One region of the Streptomyces sp. NPDC004610 genome, then DNA from elsewhere that is predicted to be linked to it. Evidence: riboswitches for the same ligand, from Rfam matches in the RefSeq annotation. Region 1 holds a riboswitch; the other holds the start of a gene.
The links. Region 1 has a riboswitch for cyclic di-AMP ahead of ABZX40_RS04065 (C40 family peptidase). Riboswitches for the same ligand answer to the same signal wherever they lie in the genome.

Region 1 (2,811 bases):
ACGTCCTGTACATTTTTGACAGAAGCGGCGCCCGTATGGAGCGCCGTCGAGCACCCCTGCCGAGGAGGCGTTCGTCATGGACCGCCCGTCCGCCCGTCATGTCCTGCCCGAGTTCACCGAGCGCACCAGCTACGGGCACCGGACGCTGGATCCCTACGCGAAGCTGCTGGAGGAGCGGATCGTCTTCCTGGGCACACCCGTGGACGACATCGCGGCCAACGATGTGATGGCCCAGTTCATGCATCTGGAGTACCAGGACCCGGACCGCGCCATCTCGCTCTACATCAACTCCCCCGGCGGCTCGTTCGGCGCGATGTCGGCGGTGTACGACACGATCCGGTTCGTGCGCTGCGAGGTGGAGACGGTGTGTCTGGGGCAGGCCGGTGCCATGGCGGCGGTGCTGCTGGCGGCCGGGACGCCCGGCAGGCGGCTGGCGCTCCCCGGCGCCCGGATCATGGTCCACCAGCCGTCGCTGCCGGAGCCGATCGAGGGGCGGACCAGCGATCTCGCCCTCCAGGCCGCCGAGTTGGCGCGGGTGCGCACCCGCCTGGAGGAGATGCTCGTACGGCACACCGGGCGGTCGCCGGAGCAGGTGAGCGCGGACATCGAGCGGGATCTGGTGCTCACCGCGCCGCAGGCGCTGGAGTACGGGCTGGTGGACCGGATCATCGGGAGCCGCAAGGCGACGGGGGAAGGGTGAGCCGGGGATGACGCTGCAGCCCGAGTACCCGCCGCTGCCGGCGCTGACCCGCGCGGAGGGCGAACTGATCGACCGTTATCTGGAGGCGGCCGATCTGCTGGGCCGGATCAACCCGGCGCGGCACGAGGACACCTACGCCGCGCTGCGGGCCGCGCAGGCACTGGTCGCGAAGGCGGCCCTGCTGCGGGACGCACTCGCGCTGATGCACCACCGGGGCGAGTCGGAACTGTCGTCGGCGACCCTCGCGCGGGCGCTGCGCGTGCTGGACGGCGAGCGCCGCACCGCGCGGGTCTCGCTTCCTCCGCGCTCCGACGGCTGAGGCGCGGACGACCGGGGACGGCACCCCGGCCGCCCCGCGCCGAACTACTCGGAATGCCGGACTCCGGTGTCAAACGGACCAAATGGATTACGTCCGTTCGGCGTATCGGATGGTCATTTTGACGACCCGGCTCGCTCGCCGAACGCGCCCCCGGATTGGGGTTTGGGAGGGCTCCGGTGCTGGTCCGGGGCGTGCGCGCATCGTGACACGCGTTCGCACACCCGGATGTCCACCCGAACGGGTGAGTGGTGAGTAACACCACAAATCCTCGGTTCCGTTGGGATTTTCGGACACGCGTAGGTGAAGATCCCTGACTGACGACAAGACCCCGCCACCGCGGCGGGGCGGTCCGGGCGGACGCCGAATCCTGCCGCCGCCCGGATGCCCGGTCGACAGGAGTGCATCGGCAGGAGTGGAGGACCCAGGTACGACGGGTCGCCGGAGCGCAGTTCGGCTTCGAGCGGTCCTTGGGGTGAAGCCGCCTTCGGGCGGCCGGGCTACTTCGCCAGCCCGAATCCGACAGGTCATCCTTCATAGGCGGCTGACGAAGGGTTGCGCATGACCGCGCTCAATCGTGTCCCGTCGCTCATGGCCCGCGCCGGTACGGCATCGGCGCTGACGCTCGCCGCGGTGGGCGGCAGCGTGGTGGTCCCGGGGTTCGCCTCGGAGGCATCGGCTGCCACGCACGCGACCAAGGCACTTCAGGTGGCCGCTTCCAAGAAGGGAGCGCCTTACAAGTGGGGAGCCACCGGACCCAGCCGCTTCGACTGCTCCGGGCTGACGCTGTACGCCTTCAAGAAGGCCGGCAAGAAGCTGCCGCGTACGGCCGCCCAGCAGTACAACAAGACGAAGCACATCTCGGCAGGCAGCCGCAAGACGGGTGACCTGGTGTTCTTCCATTCCGGCTCGAACATCTACCACGTCGGGATCTACGCCGGTAAGGGCAAGATCTGGCACTCGCCGAAGTCCGGCGACGTGGTGCGGCTCCAGAAGATCTGGACCAAGAGTGTCTGGTACGGGCGCGTGAAGTGACGGCGGGGGTCTGAGGCGGCCCCCTGGCGGGGCGGTGACGGCATCCGTGACGGGCCGTCACTGCCCCGGTGAACCGGGCCGGTTCCCGGTCCGAGCGCCGCCTTGCCGTGACGGGCGGGCGGTTCTGGTCCCGGGGCGGTGAGCGGCGACTCACCGCCCCGGGACACCGGCTCCGGGACGACCGGCTCTTGCCGGGCTCCCGAGAGGGCGCTCGGGCGCCGAGGGCGGCCTGGATGCCCGGTGGGTGGCTTGGATACCCCGGTGGGCGGCCTGGACCCCGGCGGGTGGCCTCGAACCTGGCAGGCGGTCGGAGCCCTGACAGGCGGTCCGGGTACCCTGCCGGGCGCCCAGCAGGCCCTGGTGGGCCATCCCGGTGCCACCCGGTGCACGCAGTGCACCCGGTGCCTACGGGCGGCTTCCGGGCGCACTGGCCCCGCGACGCACGGCTTCGAGTGCCCTGGGGCGGCTTCGGTGCCGCGGGACGGCTTCGGTGCCGCCGGGGCGGCCTCGGTGCCCCAGGAAAGCCTTGGTGCCCTGTGGGGCCCCAGGGAGCGCCTGTGGCGTGCCTCGGGCGGCGATTTGGGCCGCCGCCCCCGGAGCCGTGCCGGGCGCCCTGAGGCCCGTCGGGGACGCCCTGAGGCCCCTTCCGGGGCCTCTCTCGGTCCCCCGACCTCCCCGGGGCCTCCCCCGGACCTCCCCGGGCTCTCCCGGGGCCTCGCCGGGCCCTCCCCCGGACCTCCCCTCAAGCCGCTCCCCGGCC
Region 2 (5,929 bases), on a different contig from region 1:
CCGCGCTGATGACCGTCGCGATCCCCTCGGCCTGTGTGATGGGCGTCGCCGGTATCGCCGCCGCCTCCGTCGGCTCCCTGACCGACGACTCCAAGGAGACCTCGACCACCGCGGCCGACGCGCAGCCGGTGAAGCCGTCCACCGCCAACAACCAGCTCGACACCCAGCTGGCCAGCCTCAGCGCGGAGGCCGACAACTTCGCCGACCGGGCCAGCCGGACGCAGGAGCGCATCGACCTCAAGGCCGAGCAGGAGGCCGAGCGCAAGCGGGCGGCGGAGGAGGCGGCCCGCAAGGAGCGGCTCCGCCCGAAGTTCGCCCTCCCGGTCGCGCAGGGCGGGCTCAGCGCCTACTTCGGCCAGTCCGGCATCAACTGGATGTCCGTGCACAGCGGCATCGACTTCCCCGTGTCCTACGGCACGCCCGTGCTGGCCGCCACCGACGGCACCGTACGCACGCAGTTCAACTCGGCCTACGGCACGATGGTGATCCTCACCGCGATGGACGGCACCGAGACCTGGTACTGCCATCTGTCGACCTACGCGGTGGCGTCCGGTACGACCGTGAAGGCCGGCGACACCATCGCGTACTCCGGTGACTCCGGGAACTCCACCGGCCCGCATCTGCACTTCGAGGTCCGGCCGGGCGGGGGCTCCGCGATCGACCCCCTGGCCTGGTTCCGCAGCCACGGCCTGGACCCGACCTGATCCTCCCGGCGGGTCCACGGCCGCAGGACCGTCCCTCCTCACCGCGGACGACTGCGGACAGCCCTCCGGACAGCTGCGGACGGCCCTCGCTCCCCCCTACAGCTTCTCCACCGGCGCGTACCGCAGCAGCAGCCGCTTCGGCTTGGCGTCTCCGAAGTCGATCGTCGCCTCCGCGTTCCCACCGGTGCCCTTGACGCCGACCACCGTGCCCAGCCCGAACTGGTCGTGGGTCACCCGGTCGCCGACGGCCAGGCCGACCACCGGCTTCTCCGTCGATCTGCGGGTGGCGAAGCCCGAGGCGCCGGACGCGGACGAGCGGGACCGGGTCGAGGACAGGGACGCGGCCACACCCGAGACCGGACCGGCCGGAGCCGCCGTCGCCCCCGTGCGCTTCCAGTCGACATGCGTCGGCGGGATCTCCTCCAGGAACCGGGAGGGCGGGTTGTACGACGGCTGCCCCCAGGCGCTGCGCATCGCCGAGCGGGTGAGGTAGAGCCGCTCCCGCGCGCGGGTGATGCCGACATAGGCGAGGCGGCGCTCCTCCTCCAGCTCCTTGGTCTGGCCGAGGGCGCGCATGTGCGGGAAGACGCCGTCCTCCATGCCGGTCAGGAAGACGACCGGGAACTCCAGGCCCTTGGCGGTGTGCAGGGTCATCAGGGTGATGACTCCGGCGCCGTCCTCCTCGTCCGGGATCTGGTCGGAGTCGGCGACCAGGGCGACCCGCTCCAGGAAGTCGGAGAGCGTGCCGCCCGGGGCCGGAGCGGCGGGTGACTCCTCGCCCCCGGCGCGCTCCTGCTCGAACTCCAGCGCGACGGCGGCGAGTTCCTGGAGGTTCTCGATCCGGGTCTCGTCCTGGGGGTCGGTGGACGCCTGCAACTCGGCGAGATAGCCCGTGCGTTCGAGTACGGCCTCCAGCACCGTGGCGGGGCCCACGCCGGACTCCACGATCGTCCGGAGGTCCTCCATGAGCGTGTTGAACCGCTTCACGGCGTTGGTGGAGCGCGCGGCCATGCCGTACGCCTCGTCCACCCGCTTCAGGGCCTGCGGGAAGCTGATCTTCTCGCGCTGGGAGAGCGCGTCGATCATGGCCTCCGCGCGGTCGCCGATACCGCGCTTGGGGACATTGAGGATCCGGCGCAGCGGCACCGAGTCCTCCGGGTTGGCGAGGACCCGCAGATAGGCCAGGACGTCCCTGACCTCCTTGCGCTCGTAGAAGCGGACGCCGCCGACGACCTTGTAGGGCAGGCCGACGCGGATGAAGACCTCTTCGAAGACGCGGGACTGGGCGTTCGTCCGGTAGAAGACGGCGACATCGCCCGCCTTGGCGTCGCCCGCGTCCGTGAGGCGGTCTATCTCGTCGGCGACGAACTGTGCCTCGTCGTGCTCGGTGTCGGCGACATAGCCGGTGATGCGCGCGCCCGCGCCCGCGTTGGTCCACAGGTTCTTGGGGCGGCGGGACTCATTGCGCTCGATGACCGCGTTGGCTGCGGTGAGGATCGTCTGGGTGGAGCGGTAGTTCTGCTCCAGCAGGATCGTCGTCGCGTCCGGGTAGTCCTCCTCGAACTGGAGGATGTTGCGGATCGTCGCGCCTCGGAAGGCGTAGATCGACTGGTCGGCGTCGCCCACCACGCACAGCTCGGCGGGCGTCGGCTCGTCCGGGCCCGGCGGTACGTCGAGATCCTCGGGGGCGCGCTCCCCGGTGCCGACCAGCTCGCGCACCAGCGCGTACTGGGCGTGGTTGGTGTCCTGGTACTCGTCCACCAGGACGTGCCGGAAGCGGCGGCGGTAGTGCTCGGCGACATCGGGGAACGCGCGGAGCAGGTTCACCGTGGTCATGATCAGGTCGTCGAAGTCGAGGGCGTTGGCCTCGCGCAGCCGGGACTGGTAGAGCGCGTACGCCTGGGCGAGGGTCTTCTCGAAGCCGTCCGTGGCCTGCGCGGCGAAGTCCTCCTCGTCGATCAGCTCGTTCTTGAGGTTGCTGATCTTGGCGCTGAAGGACTTGGGCGGGTAGCGCTTGGGGTCGAGGTCCAGATCGCGGCAGACCAGGGCCATCAGCCGCTTGGAGTCGGCCGCGTCGTAGATCGAGAACGACGACGTGAAGCCGAGCTTCTTGGACTCGCGGCGCAGGATCCGCACACAGGCGCTGTGGAACGTCATCACCCACATCGCGTTCGCGCGCGGGCCGACGAGCTGCTCGACGCGCTCCTTCATCTCACCGGCGGCCTTGTTGGTGAAGGTGATCGCGAGGATCTGGCCGGGGTGGACACCGCGCTCGGCGAGGAGGTAGGCGATGCGGTGGGTGAGCACCCGGGTCTTGCCGGAGCCCGCGCCGGCCACGATGAGCAGCGGGGTCCCGGCGTGGGCGACCGCCGCGCGCTGGTTCTCGTTGAGCCCCGCCAGGAGCGCGGCCGGGTCGAGCGCGGGGCGCGGGGCGCCGTCCCGGTAGTACGCGTCCCGGTCCGGGGGCGCGTCGAACTTCCCGCCGAACAGATCGTCCGGAACCGGCTCCGGTACGTGCTCGTCCTCGGGCGGAGGCGGGGGTTCCTCCTCGTGCCCGCGGGGGCTTCGGAGGTCCGCCAGGAAGCTGTCGTCAAAGAGGCTGCTCATCGCTCTCCGAGTCTAGGCCGCCCCACTGACAACCCGCGGCCGTCCCGGTCCTTTCCCGCACTTTCCCGTTCTCTCCCGGCCCTGCGCCCCCTTTCCCCGGCAGCCCTCCCGGTCCGGTCACACAGGGTGGCGGATCTTGAGCAGAGCGCGGTGGGAGGGGGTGCGGGGCGTGCCTGGAGGGCCGCCGGGCGGAAAGGTCACGAAAATGTATCGGGCATATCGCCCACCAACCTTCACAGGCGCCACACCAGTTGGCTACGGTTCCGGGCAGGCCGAACGACCCCCACCGGCGAACGTCGCCGGGCCGTCCGGCCTCCGTCGAGTCCGGCGAGCCCCCAGGGCGGCCGGAGCCGGGGACCCACCGACACCTGGGGTGAATCGGTCCCGACTTCCGTCCCGGGAGCGGACCGTAGGGCAACCCTTCCGAAGCACCCGCCCGAACCCGACAGCTAACCCGGTAGGCGGCCCATGGAAGGAGTCGCCTCCTTGGCGTCGCACCGCAAGTCCCACCCCACGGGCGCGCGCATGGCCGGAATACGGACCCCGGTCCTCGCCACCGCCGCCCTGACCTCCGTCGCCCTGCTCTCGCAGACGGCCAACGCCGCGCCCGCGGACGACAAGCCGAGTTTGGAGGAGGTCGAGAAGAAGGTCGACGACCTCTACCGCCAGGCCGAGTCGGCGACGGAGAAGTACAACGCGGCGAAAGAGAAGACCGGCAAGCAGCGCAAGCGCCTCGACACCCTGATGGACGATGTGGCGCAGCGCACCCAGAAGCTGAACGACGCGCGCGAGGAGCTGGGTTCCTACGCCGCGGCCCAGTACCGCACCGGGGCCGCCGCCCCCAGCACCGCCAGTCTGCTGCTGGCCGACTCGCCGCAGGACTACTTCGACCAGACCCAGCTGATGGGCCGGCTCACCGAGCGCCAGAAGACCGCGGTCGACGACTACTTCGTCCAGCAGTCCGAGACCATGGAGAAGCGCCAGGAGGCCGGCGAGAGCCTGGAGACGCTCTCCGACACCCAGGACGACCTCAAGACGGCCAAGGCGACGGTCCAGCAGAAGCTGGCGGACGCGCGCGAGCTGCTCTCCGAGCTGACGGCGGAGGAGAAGGCCCGGCTCGCCGAGATCGAGCGCAAGAAGCAGGAGGAGGCCGAGCGCAAGGCCGAGGAACTGGCCCGGCAGCAGCAGGCCGAGGAGCAGCGCCGCCAGGAGGCCGCCGCGGCGGCCGAGCGGCAGAACGAGGAGCAGAGCGGCTCCTCGGGCTCGGACTCCGGCTCGACCGGCTCCGATTCCGACTCCGGCTCCGACTCCGGTTCCTCCGCCGCGGACCCGGCCTACGCCACCAAGGCCGAGAAGGCGATCGGGTTCGCCCGCGCCCAGATCGGCAAGCCGTATGTCTGGGGCGCCACTGGACCCGGCTCCTACGACTGCTCCGGCCTCACCCAGGCCGCCTGGAAGGCCGCCGGCGTCTCCCTCCCCCGGGTCACCTACGACCAGGTCAACGCCGGAACCACGGTCTCCGTCTCCGCCGCCCAACCCGGTGACCTGGTCTTCTTCTACGACGACGTCACCCATGTCGGCCTCTACATCGGCAACGGCATGATGATCCACGCCCCGAAGCCGGGGGCGTACGTCCGCGAGGAGTCGATCTTCTACGACGGCGAGTCGTCCATCCACAGCGTGGTGCGGCCGGCCTGACCGGGCCGGTTCGGGGCGGTTCAGTTCGGTTCGGTTCGGTTCGGTTCGGTTCGGTTCGGTTCGGTTCGGAACGGAACGGAAGGCGTCGGGTCCGGGGGGGTCGGTTCGGGGGGCGTGAGGTAGTGAACCGGCCCTGGGGGCGGTTGAGCGCCGGGGGCGCGTGTCGAAGGGCGCGCGCCCCTTTGTGGGGGTCATAGGGGGCCGTTACGGGAGGGGGCGGGCGTCCGCCCATCGGCCGCCGGTGGCCACCGAAGGCGCCCGCAAATTGCCCACAAGGTACCCATTTACCCCTTTCTGTCCACCCCCGTGCGCGCCCCCGCCGTCCCAGGCGGCGCGCTCCTTACGATCGCCCCATGTCCGGCACCGGCACCCCTTCCCTCCGCGCCTGGTGGGCGCAGCGTCCACCGGCGGCCGGGGCGGCCGTCATGGCGACCGGCATCGCGTCGACCGGCCTGCATCTGACCGGCTACGACGTGCTGTCCGGGATCCTGCTGGCGGTGGCCGGGATCACCTGGCTGGCCCTGGCGGCGGACTTCGCGGCACGGCTCCTGGGCGACCGCCCGCGCTGGCTGCGGGAGGCCGGTACGCCCGCCGCGCTCACCGCCGTCGCCGCGACCACCGTCCTCGGCACCCGGCTGTCCGCGCAGAACTGGCAGCATCTCGCCGAGGCCCTGCTGGCCGTCGCCGCGCTGCTGTGGCCGGTGCTGATCGTGATCGTCGTGACCCACTGGCGCGAGCGGATGCCGGGCGCGGTGTTCCTGGCGTGTGTCGCCACCGAGGGGCTCGCGGTGCTCGGCGGGACCCTGGCGAAGGTGGAGGGCGCGGCCTGGCTCGGACACGCCGCCATGGTCCTGTTCTGGCTGGGACTGGTCCTCTACGCCTTCGCGCTGACGCGGTTCGACTTCCGGCAGCTCTGGGAA

Region 2: linked by a shared signal. The riboswitch ahead of ABZX40_RS21810 (NlpC/P60 family protein) and the one ahead of ABZX40_RS04065 (C40 family peptidase) in region 1 are both predicted to bind cyclic di-AMP.

Annotation. Positions count from the first base shown of each region.
Region 1 is NZ_JBEXLA010000003.1:97-2,907, reverse strand. It holds gene ABZX40_RS04075 (ATP-dependent Clp protease proteolytic subunit) at 77-700, shown strand; gene ABZX40_RS04070 (hypothetical protein) at 708-1,019, shown strand; cyclic di-AMP (ydaO/yuaA leader) riboswitch at 1,368-1,574, shown strand; gene ABZX40_RS04065 (C40 family peptidase) at 1,578-2,051, shown strand.
Region 2 is NZ_JBEXLA010000019.1:62,650-68,578, reverse strand. It holds gene ABZX40_RS21820 (M23 family metallopeptidase) at 1-704, shown strand, start outside; gene pcrA (DNA helicase PcrA) at 801-3,311, opposite strand; cyclic di-AMP (ydaO/yuaA leader) riboswitch at 3,618-3,791, shown strand; gene ABZX40_RS21810 (NlpC/P60 family protein) at 3,798-5,009, shown strand; gene ABZX40_RS21805 (tellurite resistance/C4-dicarboxylate transporter family protein) at 5,363-5,929, shown strand, end outside.